3 regions of the Pseudomonas sp. Z8(2022) genome follow, and region 2 is predicted to be linked to each of the others. Evidence: predicted binding sites of a transcription regulator. Region 2 holds the regulator's gene; each other region holds the start of a gene.
The links. Region 2 encodes sigma-54, which starts transcription at its own class of promoters, with help from an activator protein. Its sites were predicted from a motif close to ANTGGCATNNANNTTGCTNT; they were not measured.
Positions count from the first base shown of each region.

Region 1: a site for sigma-54 is predicted at 6,563-6,582, ahead of flgB (flagellar basal body rod protein FlgB). Genes of this name have one in related genera too.
Region 3: a site for sigma-54 is predicted at 1,464-1,483, ahead of OEG79_RS08110 (flagellar hook-length control protein FliK). Genes of this name have one in related genera too.

Region 1 covers NZ_CP107549.1:1,645,781-1,655,225, reverse strand. Annotated here, with positions in the region: gene OEG79_RS07875 (flagellar basal body P-ring protein FlgI) at 1-757, opposite strand, end outside; gene flgH (flagellar basal body L-ring protein FlgH) at 1,014-1,736, opposite strand; gene flgG (flagellar basal-body rod protein FlgG) at 1,775-2,560, opposite strand; gene OEG79_RS07860 (flagellar basal body rod protein FlgF) at 2,607-3,347, opposite strand; gene flgE (flagellar hook protein FlgE) at 3,560-4,930, opposite strand; gene flgD (flagellar hook assembly protein FlgD) at 4,967-5,632, opposite strand; gene flgC (flagellar basal body rod protein FlgC) at 5,652-6,095, opposite strand; gene flgB (flagellar basal body rod protein FlgB) at 6,107-6,514, opposite strand; gene cheR (protein-glutamate O-methyltransferase CheR) at 6,804-7,631, opposite strand; gene OEG79_RS07830 (chemotaxis protein CheV) at 7,676-8,608, opposite strand; gene flgA (flagellar basal body P-ring formation chaperone FlgA) at 8,687-9,445, shown strand.
Region 2 covers NZ_CP107549.1:3,542,928-3,552,372, forward strand. Annotated here, with positions in the region: gene murA (UDP-N-acetylglucosamine 1-carboxyvinyltransferase) at 1-536, opposite strand, end outside; gene OEG79_RS16970 (BolA family protein) at 559-798, opposite strand; gene OEG79_RS16975 (lipid asymmetry maintenance protein MlaB) at 916-1,224, opposite strand; gene OEG79_RS16980 (phospholipid-binding protein MlaC) at 1,221-1,853, opposite strand; gene mlaD (outer membrane lipid asymmetry maintenance protein MlaD) at 1,868-2,338, opposite strand; gene mlaE (lipid asymmetry maintenance ABC transporter permease subunit MlaE) at 2,338-3,135, opposite strand; gene OEG79_RS16995 (ABC transporter ATP-binding protein) at 3,135-3,944, opposite strand; gene OEG79_RS17000 (KpsF/GutQ family sugar-phosphate isomerase) at 4,187-5,161, shown strand; gene OEG79_RS17005 (KdsC family phosphatase) at 5,161-5,682, shown strand; gene lptC (LPS export ABC transporter periplasmic protein LptC) at 5,691-6,257, shown strand; gene lptA (lipopolysaccharide transport periplasmic protein LptA) at 6,244-6,783, shown strand; gene lptB (LPS export ABC transporter ATP-binding protein) at 6,783-7,508, shown strand; gene OEG79_RS17025 (RNA polymerase factor sigma-54) at 7,644-9,137, shown strand; gene hpf (ribosome hibernation-promoting factor, HPF/YfiA family) at 9,237-9,445, shown strand, end outside.
Region 3 covers NZ_CP107549.1:1,704,623-1,714,067, forward strand. Annotated here, with positions in the region: gene OEG79_RS08110 (flagellar hook-length control protein FliK) at 1-1,430, opposite strand, end outside; gene ccmA (cytochrome c biogenesis heme-transporting ATPase CcmA) at 1,634-2,278, shown strand; gene ccmB (heme exporter protein CcmB) at 2,275-2,946, shown strand; gene OEG79_RS08125 (heme ABC transporter permease) at 3,008-3,763, shown strand; gene ccmD (heme exporter protein CcmD) at 3,760-3,936, shown strand; gene ccmE (cytochrome c maturation protein CcmE) at 3,933-4,421, shown strand; gene OEG79_RS08140 (heme lyase CcmF/NrfE family subunit) at 4,418-6,391, shown strand; gene OEG79_RS08145 (DsbE family thiol:disulfide interchange protein) at 6,388-6,930, shown strand; gene OEG79_RS08150 (cytochrome c-type biogenesis protein) at 7,089-7,562, shown strand; gene ccmI (c-type cytochrome biogenesis protein CcmI) at 7,559-8,770, shown strand; gene OEG79_RS08160 (hypothetical protein) at 8,767-9,096, shown strand; gene OEG79_RS08165 (SLC13 family permease) at 9,201-9,445, opposite strand, start outside.

The DNA.
Region 1 (9,445 bases), 1.9 Mb from region 2:
GCGAGTTGATGATGACCTTGGCCACCGCCTTGCCGGCCTCGACCTGCAGGTTTTCCAGAATCGACAGATAGTCGACGCGCTGGTTGGGGTCGAGCGGCGCACTGACGCGAATCGAGCCGCCATCGATGGCCTGCGCGACCCCAGGGCCAAGCAGATCGTTGATCTGGTCGACGATGTTCTTCGCCGTGGTGAAGTCGGGGCGATTGAGGTTCAGGGTCAGGTAGTTGCCCTGATCGAAACCGCTCGGCACCGGGCGTTCCACGGTGGCACCACCGGGAATGCGGCCCGCCGACGGCACATTGACGGTGATGCGCGAGCCGTCGGCGCCACTGGCGTCGAAACCACCAACCACCAGATTGCCCTGGGCGATGGCGTAGACATTGCCGTCGATGCCCTTGAGCGGCGTCATCAGCAGACTGCCGCCGCGCAGACTCTTGGCGTTACCGATGGAGGAAATGGTGATGTCGATGGTCTGGCCCGGCTTGGCGAACGGTGGCAGGTCGGCATGCACCGACACCGCGGCGACGTTCTTCAACTGCACGTTGCCGCCTGGCGGCACCTTGATGCCGAACTGCGCCAGCATGTTGTTGAAGGTCTGCACGGTGAACGGCGTCTGGGTGGTCTGGTCACCGCTACCGTTGAGACCGACCACGAGGCCGTAACCGATCAGCTGGTTGCTGCGCACGCCTTGGATCGAAGCCAGATCCTTCAGGCGCTCGGCCTGAGTCGGCAGGCTCAGCAGCAGGCCGGCGAGCATGGTCGCCAGCAGCACCCAGTCGTTGGCGCCGCGATGGCGGTAGCCGCGATGAGCGACGGCGAACTGTCGGCGGCATGCCCCGGAACAGGCCGAGTCACGGCCATTGGTCCGCGCCCCACGTCTGGTCGCCGACGTGACGGCAAAGGCCTTGCGCGCCGAGCCGCTGGTCGTCACCCGCGCGTACCAGTTGCTCAGCTGCCCGAGCAGGAAGGACGGAGCATGATTCATCCAGGCTTTCATCTGCGACACCCCGAGATCAGAACGGCCACATCGGGCTGAGGAAGAAGCGGCTCAACCAGCCTGGCTGGCTGGCATCGGCAAAGGCGCCGGTACCCGAATAGGTGATGCGCGCATCGGCAATACGGGTGGAGGCCACGGTGTTGTCGGTGGCGATATCGTCCGCACGAACCAGGCCCGAGATACGCACCAGTTCGTCACCGGTATTGAGAGTCATCCACTTCTCGCCACGCACGGCGAGAATCCCGTTGGGCAGTACTTCAGCGACGGTCACGGTAATCGAGCCGGACAGGCTGTTGCTCTGCCCTGCCTGGCCGGAGCCGCTCGCCGCGCGTTCGGCATCCCAGCTCGCTTCCAGACTCAGGTTGGGATTACCCATACCCAGGGCGCCGACGCTGCGCAGCGGGTTGTCAGGGCTCACCGCCATACCGAACAGATTCGGCGCGCCGAGGCTTGCGCTGCTGTCTTTCTGAATATTGCTGTTGGCGTTCTTACTGGCCTGAGTCCGTTCATTAAGGGTGATGGTGATGATGTCGCCTACACGAAACGCCTTGCGGTCGTCATACAGGCCATTTTCGAAACCGGCCTGGTAGATCGAGCCGTTGTTCTGCGCAGCCGGCAGCGGCGTGCGCGGCAATACGGGCGCGTAATAGGGATCGTCCGGCTTGGCTGTCGGCGCCACGCAACCGCTGCTGAGCAGCAGGCCAGCCAACAGGGGGAAACAGAGAATTTGCCGGTTCATAACCACTACCTCGCGGCGTTCACAACAGAGTCAAAAAATCAGAGGTTCTGCGTCACGAATGACAGCATCTGATCGGCGGTGGAAATCACCTTGGAGTTCATTTCATAAGCGCGCTGGGTGGTGATCATGTTCACCAGCTCCTCCACCACGCTGACGTTGGAGTTTTCCAGCGTGTTCTGCAGGGTGGTGCCCAGACCGTTGAGGCCTGGATTGCCGACCTGCGGCGCGCCGCTGGCACCGGTCTCCAGGAACAGGTTATTGCCGATGGCTTCGAGCCCGGCCGGGTTGACGAAGTCGGCCAGCTGGATGTTGCCGATGATCTGCGGCTGCGGGTTGCCGGCGGTAGTCACCGACACGGTACCGTCCTCACCAACGGTAAAGGTGCGCACCTCGGCGGGCAGGACGATCGCCGGCTCCAGAGCAAAACCCTGGGATGTGACGATCTGGCCGTCGGAGTTCAGGTGAAAACTGCCGTCGCGGGTGTAGGAAACCGTGCCGTCCGGCTGCAGGATCTGGAAGAAGCCACGGCCATTGACGGCCATGTCCAGCGGCTGCTCGGTGGTCTGCAGGCTGCCGGCGGTGTGGATCTTCTGAGTGCCGACCACGCGCACACCGGTACCCAGCTGCAGACCGGAGGGCAGCTGACTGTCCTGACTGGACTGACCGCCGGGCTGGCGACGGATCTGGTACAACAGGTCCTCGAACTCGGCACGGTCGCGTTTGAAGCCGGTGGTAGCGACGTTGGCCAGGTTGTTGGAAATGGTGGTCAGGTTCATGTCCTGAGCGGACAAACCGGTCTTGCTGACCCAAAGTGCCGGAAGCATATCGATTCTCCTCGGGCGCCGGTTTTACGGCGCCGCGTACTGGTAATTAGCTAATCTGCAAAACCCGCGCCATGGCCGATGAATTGTCTTCGGCGGTGCGCATCATCTTTACCGACAGCTCGAACTGACGGGACAGGGAGAGAATCGCGGTCATCTCCTCGACGGCATTGACGTTGCTCGCTTCAAGAAAGCCGGAGGTGATCTGAACCGTGGCATCAGCCTCGATCTCAGGCTGACCCTTGACCCGAATCAGGCCATCGGTCCCCTTCTCCATGCTTTTCGGATCGGGGTTGACCAGCTTGATGCGGTCGACCTCGGCCAGCACATTGGGGTTTTCGCCAAGGGCGCGGATGCTGATGGTGCCGTCCTGCCCGATCTCCACCTTTTGCTCAGGCGGCACGGCAATCGGCCCGGCATTGCCCATCACCGGCAAACCGTTGCCGGTGCGCAGGATTCCCAGGGCGTCGATATTCAGGCTGGCGGTACGCACGTAGGCCTCGCTGCCGTCCGGAGCCTGCACGGCAATCCAGCCCTTGCCACCGATGGCGACATCCAGGTCACGTCCGGTTTCCTGCAGCGAACCCGAGCGAAAATCAGTGGCCGGACGTTCGCTCATGGCAAATACGCGGGCCGGATAGGTTTCCCCGAACAGCGGCATGGAACGCGCCTGCTCGAAGTCCCGGCGAAAGCCCGAGGTGGAAACGTTTGCCAGGTTGTTGGCGTGTGCGCGCAGAGCCAGCGTGTTGTTCTGCGCTCCCGTCATGGAGACGTACAGCATCTTGTCCATGGTCATTCTCCGAGTGGGCGACGTGCCCTTGGCTCTTTGCATGCTCTACAGCAAACGCCGTGCCACTCTCGAAAAAAACAAACAAGCCACTGATTTTTAAGACGTTTATATGGAAACAAGGCAGCCGCCCCGAGGACGGACGGCGAGGTTTTGCCGCTCCCGAAACGGCAAAGCGGCAAGCCTGGCTTGCCGCTTCGTTCAGTCAGCCCTCATCAACGCAGGTTGATGATGGTCTGGGTAATGGCGCTTTCGGTTTCGATGGTCTTGGCGTTGGCCTGGTAGTTGCGCTGCGCCACGATCAGGTTCACCAGCTGATCAGACAGCTCGACGTTGGAATCCTCCAGCGCGCCCGCCTGCAGAGCCCCCAGGGTGCTGCTGCGCGGCGTACCGATCACCGGTTCGCCGGACGCGAACGATTGCGCCCAGGCGGTCTTGCCCACTGGCGTCAATCCCTGAACGTTGGCGAAGTTGGCCAGCAGCACCTGCCCCTGCACCTTGGACTGACCGTTTGTGTAGCGGGCGAAGATCACCCCGGTATCGTCGATTTCGATACCCGCAAGCTGCCCGGTGGTATAGCCATCCTGGCTGACGGCATTGACCCCGAAGGACGCCGCGTACTGGGTCGAACCCCGCATATCGAAAGTGAAGGAATCGCTGTCAGCACCGTTAGGCACCATGGTCCCCGGGTTGAGGGGATCTATCTCGGCCGGCACCCAATCGGTATCCGCCAGAACGAAGATGCCGTTGGGTGTGCCGCCGGGAATGGCCGGAGCGTCCAGCGCCGGGTTGGCCGGCACACTGGCCAGCGGCGTGATTGCCGGCGTGGCCAACTGCCCGGCAGCATCGTAGTTCACCGCATAGCTGAACGGCTGGGTACTGGATGGATCACGCGGATTCACGCCATCGATCAGCACATGCATGACCCAACCGTTGTTGGCCGGCGCTTCGTTCTTGACGAAGTACTGAGTCATCACGTGGGCATTGCCCTGCGCGTCGTAGATATTGGTAGAGGTCGACCAGTTGAAGGACTTCGAGTCGCTCGGGTCGAAGGTCGGAGCCGCCATGGTTCCGGCATTGGCAGGACGGACGGCATTGGAGTTCAGGTTGGTCCGCTGCGTGACCGTAGTCGTCGCCCGAGGCTCCTGCTGACCCGCACTGATACGCAGATCGTCCTGCACCGGCAGGATATTGCCGGTTTCATCGGCGGCATAACCCTGCAGGCGGTAGCCGAAGTTGTTGACGATGTAGCCATCACGATCCGTGCCGAAGTAACCGGCACGGGTATAGCCGATCTCGCCGTTGTTGCTGGTCATGAAGAAGCCATTGCCGTTGATGGCCAGATCCAGAGCGTTGTTGGTGTAGTTGATGTTGCCCTGGTTGAACAACTGCGAAACATCGGCCAGCAGCACACCGCTGCCCTGCGCGTTCTTGCCCGTACCCAGTACGGAGGCGGCGTAGACGTCGGCGAACTCGGCACGCGACTGCTTGAAGCCTGCGGTACCGGCGTTGGCGATATTGTTGCCGGTGACGTTGAGGTCGCCGGTCGCGGCACGCAGACCGCTAAGACCAATATTGAACGACATGGAAAACTCCTTTGCCGGAACTGCCGGCGGCAATAGTTATTGGCCGATGACCTGCACTTGAGAAAGAGGAACGCTGCCCAGGCCGGCAAGATTGAGCATCAGCTCATTGCCACCCAGCGTGACGCTGTCGACGTTGGCCGGCAGCAGGGTGTAAAGTCCCTTGGTTTCACTACCGTAAGTGGCCTGCGCCTCGAACTTGTAGGTCCCCGGCGGAGCGACATTGCCGTCAGCATCCTTGCCATCCCAGATGAAGCTGACGTTGCCGGCGGCCTGCTCACCGAGGTTGATGCGCGTTACCAGCGCCCCCGAGTTGTCGTAGACATTGACATACACGTTGCTGCTGCTGACCGGCAGTATGGTGCTCGCCTTGAAACTCTCGCTGGTGTCGACCACCGCCTTCTCGCTCGGCACGATCACCTTGCGCCCGACCAGCGAAGAAGCCTGCAGGGCCTGCGAGGACTGATAGGTCGAGAGCAGCGTTCCCATGCTGGCGTTGAGCTTCTCGACCCCCTCCACCTGACTGAACTGGGCCAACTGGGCGATGAACTCGCCGTTACCCTGCGGCTCCAGCGGGTTCTGGTTGTTCAACTGTGCAACCAGCAGATTGAGGAACTCGTTCTTGCCCAGATCCTTGCTCTGCTTGGTGTCCTGCTTGATCTGGTACTGATCCAGTACCGAACTCGCGCCGCTTACTGTGCTCATCCCTAGTCTCCTCGATACGTTACTGACCCAGGGTCAGCACACGCTGCAGCATCTGTTTGGCGGTATTCATCATTTCCACGTTGGTCTGGAAGGCGCGACTGGCAGAGATCATGTCGGCCATTTCCTCGACCACGTTGACGTTCGGGTAGTAGACGTAGCCATCGGCGTTGGCCATCGGATGATCCGGCTCGTAGCGCGGCATCAGGCTGCTCTGATCCTCGATCACGCCCAGCACCTGGACACCACGTCCGGCCTCGTCCTGTTCGGCGAACAGCGAACCACGATCGCCGCCCTGCGCCTGCTGGAACACGGTGGCGAAGACCGGGTGGCGGGCGCGGTAGGTCTGATCCAGGCTCGAAGACACGGTCTCGGCGTTGGCGATGTTGCTGGAAATGGTGTTCAGGCGAGTGCTCTGGGCGCTCATGCCGGTTCCGGCGATATTGAAAACACTGGCAAGGGACATGGTCGCGCTCCTTATTCGCCGCGCAGGGCCGCGGTCAGCCCTTTGAACTTGTTGTTGAGAAAGGTGAAGCTGGCCTGGAACTGCACGGCATTCTCGGCGTAGTTCGACTGCTCGATCTGCAGGTCGACGGTGTTCTGATCCATCGAGGCATGGAACGGGGTGCGGTAAGGCAGTTCGGCGTCGCCGGTGTTCACGCCTTCGGCAGGGATATGACGGCTGTCGGTACGGTTCAGAGAAACACTGCCACGCTGCATGCGGTTGCTCTGTTCGGCCAGTACGCTGGCGAAATCCAGATCGCGCGCCTTGTAGTTCGGGGTATCCGCGTTGGCGATGTTGTTTGCCAGGATCTCGGCGCGCTGAGAGCGGAAACCGAGTGCCTGTTCGTGGATGCCAAGTGCTTTGCCGAAGTTGATGCTCATGTTCCGAACCTTTGCCGCTAAGGCCATGTGGTCACTGTTGCGAGCTATTCAGCAAAGGCCATGCCAAGTTATTTAGTTCAACAAATTCAATAACTTGTATAAAAAATCAGGCGTATGAAGCGGCAAAGCGGCAAGGGCTTTCCGCCTGCTGGCAAGCAAGCGGCAAAGCCTGGTGTGGAGATTGCCGCCCGCCTGGATCACCAAGGGCGGCTGGGGGGGGTATTCAAACCCCGGAAAAGCAAACGGGAGACCTATGGTCTCCCGTTTGCGAAACAGACACTTCTCGTGTCTACTTGGCTTTGTAAATGATCCCCGGACTGCACTGCACCATCTGATACTTGTCCGGTAGGCCATTGAGCGCCTCGGAGGCACCAAGGAACAGGTAACCACCCGGTTTCAGCGTCGCGTGGATACGCGTGAGGATGTCCTTCTTCACCTCTGCAGAGAAGTAGATCAGCACGTTTCGGCAGAACACGATGTCGAACTTGCCCAACACCGCATAGCTGTCCAGCAGGTTGAGCGGACGGAACTCGACGCGGCTCTTGATCGGCGCCTTGACCTGCCAGCGCCCCGGCCCCTTGGGATCGAAGTAGCGCTGCAGTCGCTCCTGCGAAAGACCGCGTCCCATGGCCAGGCTGTCGTATTCACCGGACTTGCAGTTGGCCAGCATCGAAGGCGAAAGATCGGTGGCGACGATCTGGACCCCGGCCTTGAGCTGACCGAGGTTGGTACGCTCGAACTCATCGATGGCCATCGACAGCGAGTATGGCTCCTGCCCGGACGAGCAGGCGGCCGACCAGATACGCAGGCGCTGCCCCGGGTAGGCCTTGATCAACTCCGGCAGCACACGGCTCTTGAGCACCTCGAAGGGATAGGTGTCGCGAAACCACAAGGTCTCATTGGTGGTCATGGCATCCACCACCTGCTCGCGCAGCCCGCCGCGCGGCTGGCTCTGCATGCGCTGCACCAGCTCGCCCAGGGTCTTGATGCCGTTCTGTTCCATTAGCTTGTTCAGACGGCTGGAGACCAGATACTGCTTGTTGCTGCCAAGCAGAATACCGCAGGCCTTTTCCAGGAAAGTCCGGAACTGCTCGAAATCCAAGTTACCTGAAGACACTAGGGCCGCCTCACCTACCATAACGTTCGCCGAAGGTCGCTCCTTCAGCCCCCATCCGATTCGCGAATGCGATCGACTACACGCGCCGCCAGATCATCTGGCTTGAATTTGGCCAGGAAGTCGTCAGCACCGACCTTCTTCACCATCGCCTGGTTGAACACACCAGAAAGCGAAGTATGCAGGAGGATATACAGCTTCTGCATGCGCGGATCGCTACGAATCTCCGTTGTCAGTGTATATCCGTCCATCTCGGGCATCTCGATGTCGGAGATCAGCATCAGCAATTCCTTGTCGGGATAACGTCCCTCGTCCGCCATGCTCTTGAGGTAATTGAGTGCCTCCCGCCCATCGTTCAACGCGGTAACCTCGACACCGACCGTTTGCAGGCAACGCACGACCTGTTTGCGCGCCACCGAAGAGTCATCGACGATCAGCACATGCTTGGTTACCGCCTGACTCTGCACCTGATCATCGATGACCCCTTCGGAGATCACTTCGGAGGTCGGCGCAACCTCGGCGAGAATCTTCTCGACATCGATGATCTCGACCAGCTGCTGGTCGAGCCGCGTGACGGCGGTCAGGTAGTGATCGCGCCCGGTTCCCTTGGGTGGCGGATGGATCTCCTCCCAGTTCATGTTGACGATACGTTCCACCGAACGCACCAGAAAGCCCTGAACCTTGGTGTTGTATTCGGTAATGATGACGAAACTGGACTTCAGATCTTTAAGCGCTGCCCGCCCGGTGGCGATGGACAGGTCAAGGATAGGAATGGTGCCACCACGAATGTTGGCCACGCCCCGCACCACCTGGCTGGATTTGGGCATGATGGTGAGATTGGGGCACTGCAGCACCTCCTTCACCTTGAATACGTTGATCCCATAAAGCTGTGGGCCTTCCAGGCGGAACAACAGCAACTCCAAACGGTTCTGCCCTACCAGCTGCGTGCGCTGGTTAACCGAATCCATCAACCCGGCCATGCCCGGACTCCTTATCGTTTTGGTAACGCCTGCCTCCAGCAGCCTAGCAGGCGGCACGGGGCTTGCTTTGCATTGATCATGAAGCCAAGAACGTCATCATTCCGTCAGCTAATGGCAAAGTGCCTCGTCTCTTTGCCCGTTGTACTCGCTTTGCCCATCCTCGGCTACAACACTACTGCGGCTGCGACTTTCACCAGCACCGAACAGCTTATCGGCGCCACCGAGTCCTTTCTTGAGCAGGTAACCACTGAATATCTACAGCGTAGCGAAATTCAGGGCCGCCATGAAATTCGTGTCAATCGGCTCGACCCCAGGTTGCGTCTGCCTCTGTGCGATCGACCACTGACCACAACGCTGGAGAGCCCGGCGCAGCCGCTGGGCCGTGTGACCACGAGAGTACGCTGCGACGGCACTGCCCCCTGGACCGTGTTCGTGCCGGCTGAAGTACGCCTGTACCGGCAGGTCGTCGTGGTGACCCGTCCCCTCAAGCGCATGAGCGTGATCAAGGCGGCAGATCTGAGCATGATGGAACGCGACATCGGGACGCTCGGTCAAAACTTCCTGACGGACCCCGCGCAGGCGATCGGCAAGAAATTGACGCGCCAGCTGGGCGGTGATCAGGTTCTGGCTCCCAGCCATCTGCAGGTCGCAGAGGTCATACGGCGCGGTGATCAGGTCGTCATCAGTGCTCGCGGCACCACTGTGAGCGTACGCATGCCTGGCGAGGCCCTGACGAACGGCGCCCCCGGCGAGCAGATCAATGTTCGCAACCTGCGTTCGCAGCGGGTGGTTCGTGCACGCGTCGTCGGCCCAGGCCAGGTGGAAGTTTCCATGTAG
Region 2 (9,445 bases):
GCCAGGGTCGCGGCCATCATGATGTTCTCGGTACCGGTCACGCTGACCACATCGAAGAAGAAGTGCGCACCGCGCAGGCCACCCTCCGGCGCCCGAGCCTTGATGTAACCGCCTTCGACATCGATGATCGCGCCCATGGCCTCGAGGCCACGGATGTGCAGGTCGACCGGGCGCGAGCCGATGGCGCAACCGCCCGGCAGTGCCACTTCGGCTTCACCGAAGCGCGCGACCATCGGGCCGAGCACCAGGATCGAGGCGCGCATGGTCTTGACCAGTTCGTAAGGCGCCACCAGGGTCTTGATCGCGCGAGCGTCGACTTCCACCGACAATTTCTCGTCGATCACCGGTTCGATGCCCATGCGACCGAACAGCTCGATCATGGTGGTGATGTCGTGCAGGTGCGGCAGGTTGCAGATGGTAACGGGCGCGTCACCCAGCAGGGTCGCGGCCAGAATCGGCAGTGCAGAGTTCTTCGCACCGGAAATGCGGATTTCGCCATCGAGGCGAGCGCCGCCGGTAATGATCAGTTTATCCATAGGAATCTCGTCGCCCGCAGGCTCAGGAACGCGCGGCCCAATCGGCCTGGCTGAAGAATTTCATGGTCACTGCGTGGATGCTGCCATCGGCGATCCAGGCATTGAGGTGGGCATAGATCTGCTGCTGACGCTTGACCGGGCTGAGGGCGGCCAGTTCGTCGCTGATCAGGTTGAGCTGGAAATTGCAGCCTTCGCCTTCGACTTCCACCTGGGTATTCGGGAGTTTTTCCTCTAGGAGGCTTTTTACTTCTGCAGCCTGCATGCTCGACCTCGACTGACGCATTCGGGCACCGGCGCCCACGGGTCGGCCATCATACAAAAAAGCCTCCCGCCTGCGAACCCCGCCAGCAGCGGCGCTGACGGAACGACGGGAAGCACTTCACTGTTGCAGCGGCAGCAATTCGAGCAGACCACTGACCTGGGCGATGTCACGCATGTCGGCGGGCAGCGCAATGATCGACAGTTCCCGGCCGGCCTTGCGCGCATCGCGAATGAAGGCGAGCAGCAACGCCAGACCGACGCTGCTGGACTTTTCCACCGCACTGCAGTCGAGCGCCAGACGCGTAGCGCTGCTGGCAGCGATCAGCCGCGCACCCTGCTCGCGCAGCTTCGGACCGGTGCTGTAATCCAGCACGCCGGCCAACTGCAGCTGACCGGCGGCGCGTTCGGTAATGCTGGCCTGACTCACGACTCGCCCCGAGCCTGACGCGCCCTGGCCACGGTATCGGCCCAGGTATCGATGACCTTGTCCAGATCGTTGCGATGGTTCTGCATCGACTGGGCGAACTGGTCACGGAACAGCTTGCCGACGTTGATGCCGTTGATCACCACGTTGCGCAGTTTCCAGCCGCCATCGATCGACACCATGGTGTAGGACAGCGGATAGACCACACCCTTGCCATCGCGGATTTCCATGCCCACGGAGGTACGATCATCCTCACTCTTGCCCGTGGCCGGCAGTACGCGAATGTCCTGGTTGTCGTACTCGAGCAGAGCGTTGCCATAGAACTGCATCAGGCTACGCTTGAAGTTTTCCTGAAAGCGGCTCATCTGCTCGGGCGAGGCCTGGCGCGAATAGCGCACCGTCATCACGCCACGGGAAATGCCGTCGACATCGACTACGGGACCGAGAATCTCGTTGAGCGAGTCATAGAAAGCATTGGGATCGCTGCGGTAGTGCTCCTTGTTGGCCTTGAGATCGGCCAGCAGGGTATCGGTGGTCTGCTGCACCACCTCATGGGCGCTTGGCGCAGCAACAGCCAGCAGCGGCATGGCGGCCAGCAACGCTAGCAGGGAATTACGCACGGTCTTGAACATCACCAGAGCCCTCATCAGTTGGCTTCGTCTTTATTGACCGAATTGAGCAGGAATTTGCCAATCAGGTCTTCCAGCACCAGCGAGGACTGCGTGTCGTGGATGGTGCCGCCATCCTTGAGCACCTCCTCGTCACCACCAACGCTGATGCCGATGTACTTCTCGCCGAGCAGACCTGCCGTCAGGATCGACGCCGTGGAATCCTCGGGCAGATTGTCGACGCTGCCATCGAGTTCCAGGGTCACCCGGCCCATGTAGCTGTCGCGATCCAGATCGATGGCGGTGACCTTGCCGATGCTCACACCGGCCATGGTTACCTTGGCGCGCACGGTAAGCCCGGCGATATTGTCGAAGTAGGCGTACACCTTGTAGGTATCACCCGCGCTGCCGACGCTCAGGCCGCTGACGCGCAGGGCCAGCAGCAGCAGGGCCAGCACACCGGCCATGAGGAACAGGCCGACACCAATCTCCAGCGTGCGGTTTTGCATCAGAAGTCTCCAAACATCAAAGCGGTCAAAATGAAATCCAGGCCAAGCACGGCCAGCGAGGCGTACACCACGGTGCGCGTGGTCGCGCGACTGATGCCCTCGGAAGTGGGTTCGCAATCGTAGCCCTGGAATACGGCGATCCAGGTCACCACGAAGGCAAAGACGATGCTCTTGATCACGCCATTGAGCACATCGTCATAAAAGGAAACGCTGTTCTGCATGTTGGACCAGAACGAGCCTTCGTAGACGCCCAGCCAGTCCACGGCAACCATCGCCCCGCCCCAGATGCCGACGACACTGAAGATCATCGCCAGCAACGGCATGGAGATGAAACCGGCCCACAACCGTGGCGCAACGATGTACTTGAGCGGATCGACGCCGATCATCTCCAGGCTGGAGAGCTGCTCGGTGGACTTCATGTTGCCGATCTCGGCGGTCAGCGCCGACCCCGCACGCCCGGCGAACAGCAGCGCGGTCACCACCGGACCCAGTTCCCGCAGCAGAGTCAGCGCAACCATCTGCCCGACCGCCTGCTCGGAACCGTAGCTGACCAGAATGTTGTAGCCCTGCAGGGCCAGCACCATGCCGATGAAGATGCCGGAGACGATGATGATCGCCAGCGACATCACGCCGACTGAAAACAGCTGCTTGATCAGCAATTGCAGCGGCTTGCCGGCGCGGCTGCGACCGAACAGTGCGCCCAAGAGGAACAGCACCGAACGCCCCAGCGTCGCGACCACATCGATACCCGCACGACCGAACAGACGCAGCTGCTCGATCGGTGAATTTCTGCGCATCAACCTCTCCCCAACAGATCTTCGCGATAATCCGGCGCCGGATAATGGAATGGCACCGGCCCGTCCGGACTGCCCTTCATGAACTGACGAATGCGCGGGTTGTCCGACTCCATCAGTTCGGCCGGCGTGCCATGCCCCAGCACCTGAGCATCACCCACCACATAGATGTAGTCGGCGATGCTGGCGGTTTCCGCCAGGTCATGGGATACCACCACGCTGGTGATCCCCAGCGCATCATTGAGCAGACGGATCAGGCGCACCAGCACTCCCATGGCGATGGGGTCCTGACCGACAAACGGCTCGTCGTACAGCAGAATCTGCGGATCGAGGGCAATGGCACGGGCCAGCGCCACACGGCGCTTCATACCGCCGGACAGTTCGTCCGGCATCAGATCCAGCGCACCGCGCAGACCAACGGCCTGCAGCTTCATCAGGACGATGTCGCGAATCATCTCTTCAGGGAGCTTGGTGTGCACGCGCAGTGGAAACGCCACGTTCTCGAACACGTCGAGATCGGTGAACAGCGCACCACTCTGAAACAGTACGCCCATCTGCTTGCGCACATCGAACAGCTCGTCCCGCGAGAGCTTCGGCAGGCTGACATCATTCACGCGCACATCACCCGCAGAGGGGCGCAGCTCCGCTGCAATCAGACGCAACAAGGTCGTCTTGCCACAACCGGAAGGGCCCATGATGCCCGTGACCTTGCCACGCGGGATACGGATATCGACCTTGTCGAAAATCGACCGGGTACCGCGCTGAAAGCTGACGCCCTGCAACTCGATCGCGTACTCGTGCTCGGCGCTCATCTGAACTCCTTGAAAATCAGGCCTTCCTTGCGGACGCCGCCTCCCGATGCGGGGACACGCGCCGGCCAGAGGGGGCCAAAATGGCGGCGAACTATAGCACTGGCTGAACATGCCGCCCAATAGCGCCACGATACGGCGTTCAGACTTGAGACAGTTTCGAAAGGGCGTGCGCACAGCAAAGGTGAGCGCGGACAGCTTTTCTCGTTATAATCGCGGTCTTTTTCGCCTGACAGCTCAGTCCAATGAACCAGACCCGCGACCTGATTGATTCCGCGCAACGCACCATTCGCCTCGAACTTGAAGCGGTACAGGAGCTGTTGCCCCGCATCAATGCCGATTTCATCAAGGCCTGCGAGCTGATTCTGAACTGCAAGGGCCGCGTGGTCGTGGTCGGCATGGGCAAGTCCGGACACATCGGCAACAAGATCGCCGCAACCCTGGCCAGCACCGGCACCACGGCATTCTTTGTCCACCCGGCCGAGGCCAGCCACGGCGACATGGGCATGATCACCCGGGACGACATCGTCCTGGCACTGTCCAACTCGGGCTCAACCGCCGAAATCGTCACCCTGCTGCCGCTGATCAAGCGCCTCGGCATCCGCCTGATCAGCATGACCGGAAACCCCGACTCACCACTGGCCAAGGCCGCCGAGGTCAACCTGGATGCACGTGTTTCGCAGGAAGCCTGCCCTCTGAACCTGGCGCCGACCTCCTCGACCACCGCCAGCCTGGTGCTGGGCGACGCCCTGGCCATTGCCCTGCTGGAAGCACGCGGCTTCACCGCCGAAGATTTTGCATTCTCCCACCCGGGTGGCGCCCTCGGCCGCCGCCTGCTGCTCAAGGTGGAGAATGTCATGCATCAGGGCGATGCGCTGCCACGCGTACGCCGCGGCACCAGCCTGCGCGAAGCCCTTCTGGAGATGACCCAGAAAGGCCTGGGAATGACCGTGGTGCTGGAGCAGGACGGTCGCCTGGCCGGCATCTTCACCGACGGCGACCTGCGTCGCACCCTGGACAAGGGCATCGACGTGCGCCAGGCGCTGATCGACGAAGTCATGACGCCGCACGGCAAGACCGCACGCGCGGACATGCTCGCAGCCGAGGCCCTGAAGATCATGGAAGACCACAAGATCAACGCCCTGGTGGTGGTCGACGATCAGAACAACCCGGTCGGTGCCCTCAACATGCACGACCTGCTGCGCGCGGGGGTGATGTGATGAGTGACCTGCTGCAACGCGCCCGCGCGGTAAAACTGGCGATCTTCGATGTCGACGGCGTGCTCACCGATGGCCGTCTGTACTTTCTCGAAGACGGCAGCGAATTCAAGACCTTCAACACCCTCGACGGCCACGGCATCAAGATGCTGATCGCCTCGGGCGTACGCACGGCCATCATCAGCGGACGCAAAACTCCGGTGGTCGAACGCCGCGCCAACAACCTGGGCATCCAGCACCTGTTCCAGGGACGTGAAGACAAGCTCGTCGTTCTCGACGGCCTGCTCGCCGAACTCGGCCTAAGCTATGAACAGGTCGCCTATCTGGGCGATGACCTTCCGGATCTTCCGGTCATCCGCCGAGTCGGTCTGGGAATGGCTGTGGCCAGTGCCGACAGTTTCGTGCGCCAGCACGCCCATGGCGTAACCCAGGCACGCGGCGGCGAAGGTGCGGCGCGCGAGTTCTGCGAACTGATCATGCGTGCCCAGGGCACCCTGGATGCGGCCCAGGCCGCCTACCTGTAGAGAACAGCATGCCGCGTAAAATCCTCAACACCTTGATCTTTGCCCTGATTGCAGTCGTGGTGGCTGCCCTGGGCTACTGGAACCTCGCTCCGGACAGCGCCCGCGTAGTCCAGCAGAGCAGCGATGACAATGTCGTCGATTTCTATGTCGTCGGCGCGCGCACCGTGCAATTCCAGGATGACGGCAAACTGCACTACCGGATGACCGCGGAGCGGCTCGAACACATCAAGAGCACCGACATCACCCTGATCGAAACCCCCAAACTGGATCTCTATCGCGGCACCGACCTGCCATGGCAAGTGACCAGTCAGCGTGCCGAGGTTTCTCCAGGCGGCGTCGAGGTAGAACTGATCGACGATGTGCGCATTGCCCGCACCGACGCCAAGAACCGTCCGACCATCATCACCAGCAGCCGCATGACCGTTATTCCCGAGAAGGAATATGCGCAGACCGAGCAAGCCGTTAGAATCGTCGCGGCCAACGGGGTGACCACGGCACAAGGAATGAAAGCGTACTTGAATGACGGCAGGATGCTCCTGCAGTCCAACGTAAGAGGCCAGCATGAGGTTCGTTAACACCCTCCCCCTGATTTTCAGCCTCGGCGCCGCATTGGGAAGCGCGACGGCCTGGGCACTGCCATCGGATCGCGATCAGCCGATTCGCATCCAGGCTGACAGTGCAGAACTGGATGACAAGCAAGGCGTAGCCGTGTACCGCGGTGACGTGATCATCACCCAGGGCACCCTGAAGATCACCGGTGACACCGTGACCATCACCCAGACCGCCGGCGGCGATATCGATGTGTTCACTTCGGTGGGCAACCTGGCCTACTACGAGCAGAAGCCAGCCGTGGACAAGGACATCGTCAAGGCGTACGGCAGGACCATCCAGTACTTCGCCAGCAACGAGCGCATCGTACTGATCGACCAGGCCAAGGTGATCCAGGAAGGCAATACCTTCGAAGGCGAGAAGATCGTCTATGACACCCGCCGCCAGATCGTCAATGCCGGTCGCGCCACGGGCGGCAACGTCAGTACGCCGCGCCCGCGCATCGACATGGTCATCCAACCGAAGAACAAACCCGCGGATCAGCAGCAGTAATGGCCATTCTCAAAGCCCAACACCTGGCGAAAAGCTACAAGAGCCGCCAGGTCGTGCGTGATGTCAGCCTGAGCATCGAAAGCGGGCAGATCGTTGGTCTGCTCGGCCCCAACGGTGCCGGCAAGACAACCTGCTTCTACATGATCGTTGGCCTGGTGCGTGCCGATCAGGGCCGCGTACTGATCGACGACCTGGATGTCAGCCATCAGCCCATGCATGGTCGTGCTCGCGCCGGCATCGGCTACCTGCCGCAGGAGGCTTCGATCTTCCGCAAGCTGTCGGTGGCCGACAACATCATGGCCATTCTCGAAACGCGTAAGGATCTGGACCGCGCAGGACGTCAGGCAGAGCTGGAAAACCTGCTGCAGGAGTTCCATATCCACCACATCGCCGACAGCCTCGGCATGAGCCTGTCCGGTGGCGAGCGACGCCGCGTGGAGATCGCCCGCGCCCTGGCGACCAACCCCAAGTTCATCCTCCTCGACGAACCCTTCGCCGGTGTGGACCCGATTTCGGTGGGCGATATCAAGCAGATCATCCATCACCTCAAGACCAAGGGCATCGGCATCCTGATCACCGATCACAATGTCCGCGAGACCCTGGATATCTGCGAGACCGCCTACATCGTCAATGATGGACGGCTGATCGCCGAAGGCGATGCCGAAACCATCCTGGCCAACCAGACAGTGAAAGAAGTCTATCTGGGCCACGAGTTCCGCCTCTAGATCGTCGCGGTTCCGCCACAGAAATAGTGCAACCCCTAGGCAAGAACAAGAAATTCAGGCATATAATTTGCTTCCTGGCGGCGCTTCGGCGCCCTGATGTGGAAGGCGTAACTCGCCAGTAAATTAAGGTCTGCAATGAAACCATCGCTAGTCCTCAAGATGGGCCAGCAGCTGACGATGACCCCGCAGCTGCAACAGGCTATCCGCCTCCTCCAACTGTCGACCCTGGACCTGCAGCAGGAAATCCAGGAGGCGCTGGAATCCAATCCCATGCTCGAGCGCCAGGAAGACGGCGACGACTTCGACAACAGCGATCCGATGGCCGATGGCGCCGAAAGCGCCACCCCTGCCCCGAGCAAGGAAGAGAGCTACCAGGAAACCAACCCGACAGTAGACAACCTGGAAGACGGCGAGTGGGGTGAACGCATCCCCAACGAGCTGCCGGTCGATACCGCCTGGGAAGACATCTACCAGACCAGCGCCAGCAGCCTGCCCAGCAACGACGATGACGAGTGGGACTTCACCACCCGCACTTCCAGCGGCGAGAGCCTGCAGAGCCATCTGCTCTGGCAACTGAATCTGGCCCCCATGTCGGACAAGGACCGGCTGATCGCCGCCACCCTGATCGACTGCATCAATAACGACGGTTACCTCGAGGAAACCCTCGAGGAAGTGACCGAGTCCTTCGATCCCGAGCTGGATATCGAGCTGGACGAAGTGGAAGTCGTGCTGCATCGCATCCAGCAGTTCGAACCTGCGGGTATCGGTGCCCGCGACCTGCGCGAATGCCTGCTGCTGCAGTTGCGCCAGCTGCCTGCCAGCACACCCTGGCTGAGCGAGACACAGCGCGTCGTCGGCGACTATCTGGAGCTGCTCGGCAGCCGCGACTACGCCCAGCTGATGCGCCGAACCAAGCTCAAGGAAGAAGAACTGCGCCAGGTCATCGATCTGATTCAGAGCCTCAATCCGCGCCCGGGCTCGCAGATCGAATCCAGCGAACCGGAGTACGTCGTGCCGGACGTGATCGTGCGCAAGCACAACGATCGCTGGCTGGTGGAACTGAATCAGGAAGCCATGCCGCGCCTGAGGGTCAATCCGCAATATGCCGGCTTCGTAAAACGCGCCGACTCCAGCGCCGACAACACCTTCCTGCGCAATCAGCTGCAGGAGGCCCGCTGGTTCATCAAGAGCCTGCAGAGCCGCAATGAAACGCTGATGAAGGTCGCCACACAGATCGTCGAACATCAGCGTGGTTTTCTCGACTACGGTGACGAAGCGATGAAACCGCTGGTACTGCACGACATCGCTGAAGCCGTGGGCATGCACGAGTCGACCATTTCACGTGTCACCACGCAGAAATTCATGCATACCCCGCGCGGTATTTACGAGCTGAAATACTTCTTCTCCAGCCACGTCAGCACCTCCGAAGGCGGCGAATGCTCGTCCACCGCGATCCGCGCAATCATCAAGAAACTGGTTGCCGCGGAAAACGCGAAAAAGCCATTGAGTGACAGCAAGATCGCTGGTTTACTGGAGGCACAAGGCATCCAAGTCGCCCGTCGGACGGTCGCCAAGTATCGCGAATCCCTCGGCATTGCGCCCTCCAGTGAGCGCAAGCGACTGATGTAAGCCAGATCGACTGAAAGCCATTGGCTTTCAGGCCAAAGTGTTCCGGCGGCGGGTCGAGCCTGACTCGCCTCTTACACAAGGCAACAAGGAGAAAGCGGTATGCAAGTCAACATCAGTGGACATCAGCTGGTTGTGACCGACGCCCTGCGTGACTATGTCGGCGAGAAACTGGGCCGACTGGAACGCCACTTCGACAAAATCACCAATGTTCAGGTGACCATGGAGGTCGAAAAGCTCAAGCAGAAGATCGAAGCCACCTTGCATGTTGCCGGCGGCGAAGTCGTCGCCAATGCCGAACATCAGGACAT
Region 3 (9,445 bases), 1.8 Mb from region 2:
GCCTGCAGGCGGTCACGCAGATGACCGAGTTCGGCATTGATCAGCTGGGTGGTTTCTGCGCGTTCGGCCCAAAGCTGACTGGACAGGCTGCCGCGCAGCAGTTGGGCGCGCACCTGCAGCGGGCCCAGGTGATCAAGATCGAAGGCCAGTTCCACGCGCCAGAGGGTTTCCTTCTGTTCCGCCTTTTCTGCCTTGCCGCTGTCTTCGCGTTGCAGTTTGACCTGCAGGGGAATCACTTCCTGCTGATGGCGCATGGGCAGCTCCAGTTGCCAGGTGGTCAGCAGATTGCCGTTGGCGTCGACCTGGGTTTGCGCCAGGCTCGACAACTGGTGGGTCTGCAGCCGCGAAACGGCCGCCGCAGCGAGTTTCAACAGGGTTTCCAGATCAGCCTCGCCATCCATGTTCTGCAACAGGCGCGAGGGTAGGGGGAAGGTCAGTGCCTGTTGCCTCGACGATCCGGCCGCATTCACGCCGAGCAGTTGCCGGGCCAGGTTGGGCAGATTCTGGTTGAACGCATTCTGCAGGCCGGCGAGGGTGCCGGCACCGCCCGGCAGCTGCGGCGTCAGTTGGGCAATCAGACGCAGCAGATTGGCTTTAAGATCCTGCTGCAGGGCTCCCGTCTGGCCCTGCAGCAGCTTGGCTTCGAGCAGCACGCCGCTGTTTGCCAGCGCCTGCGCCAGGCCCTTGGCGGTACTTAACTGAGCGCTGTCGGGCAGTGTGCCGAACAGCTTGTCGATACTGCCGCGCAGCGCCTCGTCGCCGCCGCTGAGGTTCTGCAATCCCTTGAACAGACCCTCCAGCGAAGCCTGGCGATTCTGCTGCGCCGCCAGTTGCTGGCCCAGCACCAGTTGGTCGAGGCGGCCACTGAGGGGCAGGAAGGTGAGGCTCTGGCTGCCCTGCACCTGAGCGCTGAGGAGGCTGCCGAGCGGTAGTGCCAGTGGGCTGTCGAGTGCCAGTTTGCTGCCGGCAAGCGGGGTGTTGAGCAGATTCACCACCAGGCGATAGATCGTCTGTGCGCCTTGGGGCGGCAGGACGTCGCGACTGACGACCTTGCCCTGGACCAGGGTGCCGGGCGGCAGTTGCTGCAGATCAAGGCTGGTCAGCGGCTTGTCACCGCCGGCCTGCAGGGCCACTGTCAGGCGGGTGTCGGACAGTGCAGTAACCACCAGCGCGCTGCCCTGAGCCAGCTGTCTGGGGCTTTCGGCCTGCAGGGTCGCCTGCCTGCCGCCTTCAAGCGTCAGTTTCAGCAGTAGTTGGAAGGTCTGCGCCTGCTCGCGAATCGCGACAACTTCGGCCCTGGCGCTTTCGCCGGCGGCCAGCATGCCTTCCAGCGGCTGCAGCAGGCGTACGGCCATGTCGGCAGCGCTCGCAGTGCTGCGGCTCACCGGTGAGGATGGCGGAAGCGGGCGTGGGCTGCTGATTTCGCTCATGGGCTCTCACGTATCTGGTGGTGTGCTGCCAGGTGGGCAAGCCTCAGGCCGATTTGCCTGCGACAGATTAACACCCTGTCGAAAATGCTGACTGCGGGGACAGTGATGCGCCATGTATAATGCCGGCCCGCTGCGCATCGCACTTCCGGCACGCGTCAGTATAGCGGCCGGAGTACCGTCGACTTTAACCCTGCCAGGTATCGATGACCCGTCCCGTTCCTCTTCTCGAAGCCGTGGCGCTCAGCTGTGAGCGGGACTGGCGCATGCTTTTCGAGCAACTGCATTTCGCGCTGCAGCCAGGTGACATGTTGCAGATCAGTGGCCCCAACGGCAGTGGCAAGACCAGCCTGTTGCGTCTGATCGCCGGTCTGCGGCAGCCGACCACCGGCGACATTCTCCTGCAGGGGCGGGCGCTGGCCGAGCAACGCAGTGAGCTGGCGCGCAATCTGTTGTGGATCGGTCACGCCGCCGGCATCAAGGGCCTGCTGAGCGCTGAAGAGAATCTGGCCTGGCTCTGCGCGCTGCATCGCCCGGCGAGCCGCGAAGCGATCTGGCGGGCGCTGGAGGCGGTCGGGCTGCGCGGCTTCGAAGACGTTCCCTGTCACACCCTGTCGGCCGGTCAGCAGCGTCGAGTGGCTCTGGCGCGCCTGTACCTGGAAGACACGCCACCGTTATGGGTGCTCGATGAACCATTCACCGCGCTGGACAAGAGCGGTGTGGCGCAACTCGAAGCGCATCTGGCCGGGCACTGCGAGCGAGGCGGCGTGGTGGTGCTGACCACTCACCACAGCCTGCAGCACAAACCGGCGTCCTATCGCGATCTGGATCTGGGGCAGTACGCCGCATGAGCAACGTTTTCACTCAGCTGCTTTCGCGCGAAATGCGCCTGCTCGCCCGCCGTCCGTCCGACCTGGCCAACCCTCTGGTTTTCTTCGCCATCGTCATCGCCCTGTTCCCGTTGGCGGTGGGGCCGGAGACGCAATTGTTGCAAACCCTTTCCCCGGGGCTGGTCTGGGTGGCGGCGCTGTTGGCCGTGCTGCTCTCGCTGGACGGGCTTTTCCGCAGCGATTTCGAGGATGGTTCGCTGGAACAGTGGGTCCTTTCGTCGCACCCCCTGCCTCTTCTGGTGTTGGCCAAGGTGCTGGCACACTGGCTTTTCAGCGGTCTGGCGCTGGTTCTGCTGGCCCCTCTGTTGGCGTTGATGCTCGGTTTGCCCGGGCGCTGCCTGCCGGTACTGCTGATTTCCCTGCTGCTTGGCACTCCGGTGCTGAGTCTGCTTGGCGCGGTGGGCGCCGCGCTTACCGTTGGTCTCAAGCGCGGCGGCCTGCTGCTGGCGCTGCTGATTCTGCCGCTGTACATCCCGGTGCTGATTCTCGGCAGCGGGGCGTTGCAGGCGGCCCTGCAAGGACTGCCGGCTGTTGGCCACCTGTTGTGGCTGGCCAGCCTCACTGCGCTGGCGGTGACCCTGACACCTTTTGCCATTGCCGCCGGTCTGACCATCAGTGTCGGCGAATAGGAACGAACCGTGATACACCTGACCGACAGCAGTCGAGCCAGGCCTGAATAATGAGTCGAGCATGAACTGGACGTGGTTTCACAAGTGGGGTTCGCCCAAGTGGTTCTATGAGATGAGTGGCCGCTGGCTGCCCTGGCTCAGCATCGCTGCCGTGTTGCTGACTGTTGCGGGCCTGGTCTGGGGCTTGGCCTTCGCGCCGCCTGACTACCAGCAGGGCAACAGCTTTCGCATCATCTACATCCACGTTCCGGCCGCTTTCCTGGCTCAATCCATCTACGTGATGCTGGCCATCGCCGGGCTGGTAGGCCTGGTGTGGAAGATGAAGCTGGCCGACGTCGCCTTGCAGCAGGCAGCGCCCATTGGAGCCTGGATGACGGCCATTGCGCTGCTCACCGGTGCGATCTGGGGCAAGCCGACCTGGGGCACCTACTGGGTGTGGGACGCGCGCCTGACTTCGATGCTGATCCTGCTGTTCCTCTACTTCGGTGTGATCGCCCTGGGCAACGCCATCAGCAACCGCGACAGCGCCGCCAAGGCCTGCGCGGTGCTGGCCATCGTCGGCGTGATCAATATCCCGATCATCAAGTACTCGGTGGAGTGGTGGAACTCGTTGCACCAGACCGCCACCTTCAAGGTCACCGAAAAGCCGGCGATGCCGGTGGAAATGTGGCTGCCGCTGTTGCTGGCGGTGCTGGGGTTCTACTGCTTCTTCGGCGCCGTGCTGCTGTATCGCATGCGTCTGGAAGTGCTCAAGCGCGAATCACGCAGCAGCTGGGTGAAGGCCGAAGTGCAGAACCTGGTGGAGGGCAAGGCATGAGCTTCTCGTCCTTTTCCGAATTCCTCGCCATGGGTACCCATGGCGCCTACGTCTGGAGCGCCTACGGCATCAGCCTGGCGATCCTGGCGTTGAATGTGGTGCTGCCGATTCTGGCTCGCCGCCGTTACCTGCAAGACGAGGCGCGCCGTTTGCGCCGGGAGAAGTCGAAGTGAATCCGGTTCGCAAGAAACGTCTGTACATTGTTCTGGCCATCCTCTGCGGTGTCAGCATCGCCGTCGCGCTGGCGCTGACCGCGCTGCAGGAGAACATCAATCTGTTCTACACCCCGAGCCAGATCGCCAACGGCGAGGCGCCGGTGGATACCCGCATTCGTGCCGGCGGTCTGGTGCAGGAGGGTTCGGTGAAGCGTTCGGCCGATTCGCTGGAAGTCGATTTCATCGTCACCGATGGCGCTCACGGCGTGACCATCCGCTACAGCGGCATCCTTCCGGATCTGTTCCGCGAGGGGCAGGGCATCGTCGCCCTTGGTCGCGTGAACGCGGACGGTGTGCTGGTGGCCGATGAAGTGCTAGCCAAGCACGACGAGAACTACATGCCGCCTGAAGTGATGCAGGCACTGGAAAAGAGTGGGATGAAGCAGCAGCACGATGCTGCAACCGCCGCCAAGCAGGGCTACCAGCAGGAGAGCGCGCAATGATCCCCGAGCTCGGCCATCTGGCGATGATCCTGGCGCTGTGCCTGTGCATGGCGCAGGCCACGCTGCCGCTGATCGGCGCCTGGCGCAGTGACCACCAGTGGATGAGCCTGGCGCAGCCGGCCGCCTGGGGGCAGTTCGCCTTCCTGCTGTTTGCCTTCATCTGCCTGACCTACGCCTTCATGGTCGACGACTTCTCCGTCGCCTACGTGGCCAGCAACTCCAACACGGCGCTGCCCTGGTATTACAAGTTCAGCGCGGTCTGGGGGGCACACGAAGGCTCCCTGCTGCTGTGGGCATTGATCCTGGCCGGCTGGACCTTTGCCGTGTCGATCTTCTCGCGGCATTTGCCGGAAGAGATGCTGGCCCGCGTGCTGGCAGTGATGGGCATGATCAGCGTCGGTTTCCTGCTGTTTCTGATCATCACCTCCAACCCCTTCGAGCGCCTGCTGCCGAACTCGCCCGTTGATGGTCGTGACCTCAATCCCCTGCTGCAGGACTTCGGCCTGATCGTCCACCCGCCGATGCTGTACATGGGTTATGTCGGCTTCTCGGTAGCCTTCGCCTTCGCCATCGCCGCACTGCTTGGCGGCAAGCTGGATGCCGCCTGGGCGCGCTGGTCGCGGCCCTGGACCATCGTCGCCTGGGCCTTCCTCGGCATCGGTATCGCCCTGGGTTCCTGGTGGGCCTACTACGAACTGGGCTGGGGCGGCTGGTGGTTCTGGGACCCGGTAGAGAACGCCTCCTTCATGCCCTGGCTGGTGGGCACGGCGCTGATCCACTCACTGGCCGTGACGGAAAAGCGTGGCGTGTTCAAGAGCTGGACCGTACTGCTGGCCATTGCCGCGTTCTCCCTCAGCCTGCTCGGAACCTTCCTGGTGCGTTCCGGAGTGCTGACCTCGGTGCATGCCTTTGCCACCGACCCGGAGCGCGGCGTATTCATCCTCGCCTTCCTGCTGGTGGTGGTCGGCGGTTCGCTGGCGCTGTTCGCCGTGCGTGCGCCGGTGGTCAAGAGCCAGGTCGGCTTTGGCCTGTGGTCGCGCGAGACGCTGCTGCTGGTCAACAACATCGTGCTGGTGGTGGCCGCGGCCATGATCCTGCTCGGCACTCTCTATCCGCTTGTGCTCGATGCCCTGAGCGGCGCCAAGCTGTCGGTCGGCCCACCATACTTCAACGCACTGTTCCTGCCGCTGATGGCATTGCTGATGGCGGTGATCAGCGTCGGCGTGCTGGTGCGCTGGAAGGACACCCCGCTGAAGTGGCTGGGCAGCATGCTGACGCCGGTGCTGGTCGCCAGTGTCGTGCTCGCGGTCGTCGCTACCTTCCTGCATGGTGATTTCCACTGGTCGGTGCTGGCTGTCTGCCTGCTGGCGTTCTGGGTGATCCTCGGTGGTGTGCGCGACATTCTCGACAAAACGAGGCACAAGGGCCTGTTCAAGGGGCTGCCGGGTCTCGGCCGCAGCTACTGGGGCATGCAGACGGCGCATCTGGGTTTTGCCGTGTGCGCCCTGGGTGTGGTGCTGACCAGCCTGGGCAGCTATGAGCGCGACCTGCGCATGGCACCGGGTGACTCGGTGGAGCTGGCGGGCTATCGCTTCCAGTTCGACGGCGCCGTGCATCACGAAGGCCCCAACTTCATCTCCGACAAGGGCACGGTGCGTGTCTTCGACGGTGAGCGGCAGATCAAGGTGCTGAACCCGGAGAAGCGTCTGTACACCGTGCAGCAGTCGACCATGACCGAGGCCGGCATCGATGCCGGCTTTACCCGCGATCTGTTCGTCGCCCTCGGCGAGCCGCTGGAGCAGGGCGCCTGGGCCGTGCGCATTCACATCAAACCCTTCGTCCGCTGGATCTGGCTCGGTGGTTTGCTGATGGCCTTCGGCGGTCTACTTGCCGCGGCCGACAAGCGCTACCGGATCAAGGTACGCACCCGTGTGCGTGAAGCTCTGGGCATGCAGGAGGTCAGCGCATGAGACGTTTGCTGCTGCTGTTGCCGCTACTGGCATTCCTGGCGATTGCCGTATTCCTGTATCGCGGTTTGTTCCTCGATCCCTCCGAGTTGCCCTCGGCGCTGATCGGCAAGCCGTTCCCGGCCTTCAGTCTGCCGGCGCTGGACAATCCCGAGCGCACCCTGAGCGCAGATGACCTCAAGGGCAAGCCTGCACTGGTCAATGTCTGGGCCACCTGGTGTCCGTCCTGTCGTCACGAACATCCGGTGCTGAACAAGCTGGCCGAGGCCGGCGTGGTGATTCACGGCATCAACTACAAGGACCAGCGCGAACCGGCGCAAAAGTGGCTGCGCGAGCTGCACAACCCCTACCAGCTGAACATCGAGGATGCCAAGGGCAGCCTGGGCCTGGACCTGGGCGTGTATGGCGCGCCGGAGACCTTCTTCATCGACGCCAGGGGCATCATCCGCCACAAGTACGTCGGAGCCATCGACGAGCGCATCTGGCGCGAAAAACTGGCGCCGATCTATCAGGAACTGGTCGACGAGGCACAGGCACCATGAAAACTACTGTGCTCGATCATGCTGCGTTGAAAACAGGCTGGAACGCCAGCCCGGTCAAATGCTCATTTACAACTTGTAAACTCCGCTTCTTCGCCTGCTTTCGCCTTGCCTGCTCTTCGCTCGCGACGTTTTCATGGCACCTGTCTAAACGTGTGCTGATGTCCGCCGGTCTGGCACTGGGCCTGTTGGCCAGTGCGCATGCTGCCATCGACACCTTCGAGTTCGCCAACGAGGCTGAGCGCCAGCGTTACCGCAATCTGATCGAAGAGCTGCGCTGTCCGAAGTGTCAGAACCAGAATATCGCCGATTCCGATGCGCCGATCGCCATGGACCTGCGTGGCGAGATCTATCGCATGCTGGAGGAGGGCAAGAGCAACGAGGAAATCATCGACTTCCTGGTTTCCCGCTACGGCGACTTCGTGCTCTACAAGCCACCGCTGACCAGCCGCACGCTGCTGCTCTGGTACGGCCCGGCCGGCCTGCTGCTGATAGGTTTCGGCGTGCTCGGGGTGATCGTCCTGCGCCGTCGCGGCCAGCAGAAGACACGCTCCGCCGCTGGCCTTTCCGCCGATGAGCAGGCGCGCCTCGCCGCGCTGCTCGCCCAAGCCTCTCAGGACAAGAAAGACCAATGATCGATTTCTGGTTGCCCGCCGGGCTGCTGTTGCTGACCGCCCTGGCGTTTCTGCTGATTCCGGTTTTGCGCATTCGCAAGCTGCAGGCCGAAGAAGACCGTACCGCCCTCAACGTCACTCTCTATCAGGAGCGCCTGCAGGAGCTGGAAAACCAGCGTCAGGCCGGCGTGCTCGATGATGCGCAGCTGGAGGCCGGTCGTGCCGAAGCGGCGCGCGAGCTGCTCGCCGATACCGAGGGCGTGCAGCGTCGCAGTGGCGTGCTCGGCGGCAAGATCCCGCTGGTTTCGGCGTTGCTGGTGCCGGTGCTCGGTGTAGCCCTGTACCTGCACTGGGGCGCGCTCGACGAGCTCGAGCAGAGCCGTCAGCTGGCCGCCATGCAGCCGCAGAGCATCGAGGAGATGACCGCGCGCCTGGAGCAGACCGTCAAGCAGCAGCCGGACTCCGCCGAAGGCTGGTATTTCCTCGGACGTACCTATATGGCGCAGGAGCGTGCCGGCGATGCCGCCAAGGCCTTCGAGCGCGCGGTGGAGATCGCCGGGCGTGCCCCGGAACTGCTCGGCCAGTGGGCGCAGGCGCTGTATTTCGCCGAGGGCAAGCAGTGGAACGAGCAACTGCAGGGGCTCACCGACGAGGCGCTGCAGGCCGATCCGGAAGAGGTCACCAGCCTTGGGCTGCTCGGCATCGCGGCTTATGAAAGTCAGCGCTATGCTGATGCAGTGCGCTACTGGGAGCGCCTGGTTGCCGTACTGCCGGAGCAGGACCCGTCTCGCGTGGCCATCGCCGGTGGTATCGAGCGCGCCCGGCAGCAGATGAGTGAAGGCGAGCAGCCCGGTGCTGCCGCCGGGCCGGCCGCCAAGGTGCATGCTCTGGAGGTCAGCGTGTCGCTGGCGCCCGAAGTGCAGCAGAACGTGCAGCCGGACGATGCCGTATTCGTCTTCGCCCGCGCACTCAGCGGCCCACCAATGCCGCTGGCAGTCAAACGCCTGAAGGTTTCCGACCTGCCGGTTCAGATCAGCCTCTCCGATGTGGACGCGATGATGCCCGAACTGAAGATTTCCCGATTCGACCAGGTACAGTTGGTGGCCCGTGTGTCCCGTGCCGGCAACGCCACACAGGGCGAGTGGACCGGCCAGACCGGGCCGGTTTCCAACACCGCTCGTGACGTGCAGACGCTGCTGATCGACAGCCGCGACGGGCAGGCCCAATGAAGCGCCTGGCGCTGGCCTGCGCCATCGGGCTGAGTCTGACTGGCTGCGTACTGCAGCAACCGACACCGCCGGCTGGCGATCCGCCGCCAGTGCAGCAGCAGCCATCGCACCCGCGCTACGCGCCGCCGCCAGGGGTGAAAAGCCACTGGAACCCGGCGCTGGGCGTCTACGTGGTCGAGGGCGCGCGAGATCTCTACTACCGCGAGCGTATCTTCTACCGCTGGGACGGTGGCTGGAGCTGGTCGCCGCAGGCCGGTGGTCCGTGGAAGGACACCGACAGCTCGGGGATTCCACCGGGGCTGTTTCGTCAGTATCAGAATCGTTGAAATGACCCGGTGCCGACAGCATCAGCTGCTGCGCGCCGGTTACCTGACACCGCATACGAGAACGGCGCCCGAAGGCGCCGTTTTCTTTGCTTGGTGAACAGTGCTCAGTGAGCCCAGATCCTGCCGACCAGGAGGTAGCAGATCAGGGTCACCAGCACCACGCCGAACAGGTTGAGGGCGAAGCCTGCCTTGATCATCGACTGTATCTTCATATGCCCGGTGCCGAACACGATGGCGTTGGGTGGTGTCGCCACCGGCATCATGAACGCGCAGCTGGCAGCGATGGCGGCGGGGATCGCCAGCAGTTCGGCCGGCATGCCCTGCGACACGGCCAGTGCACCCAGCAGTG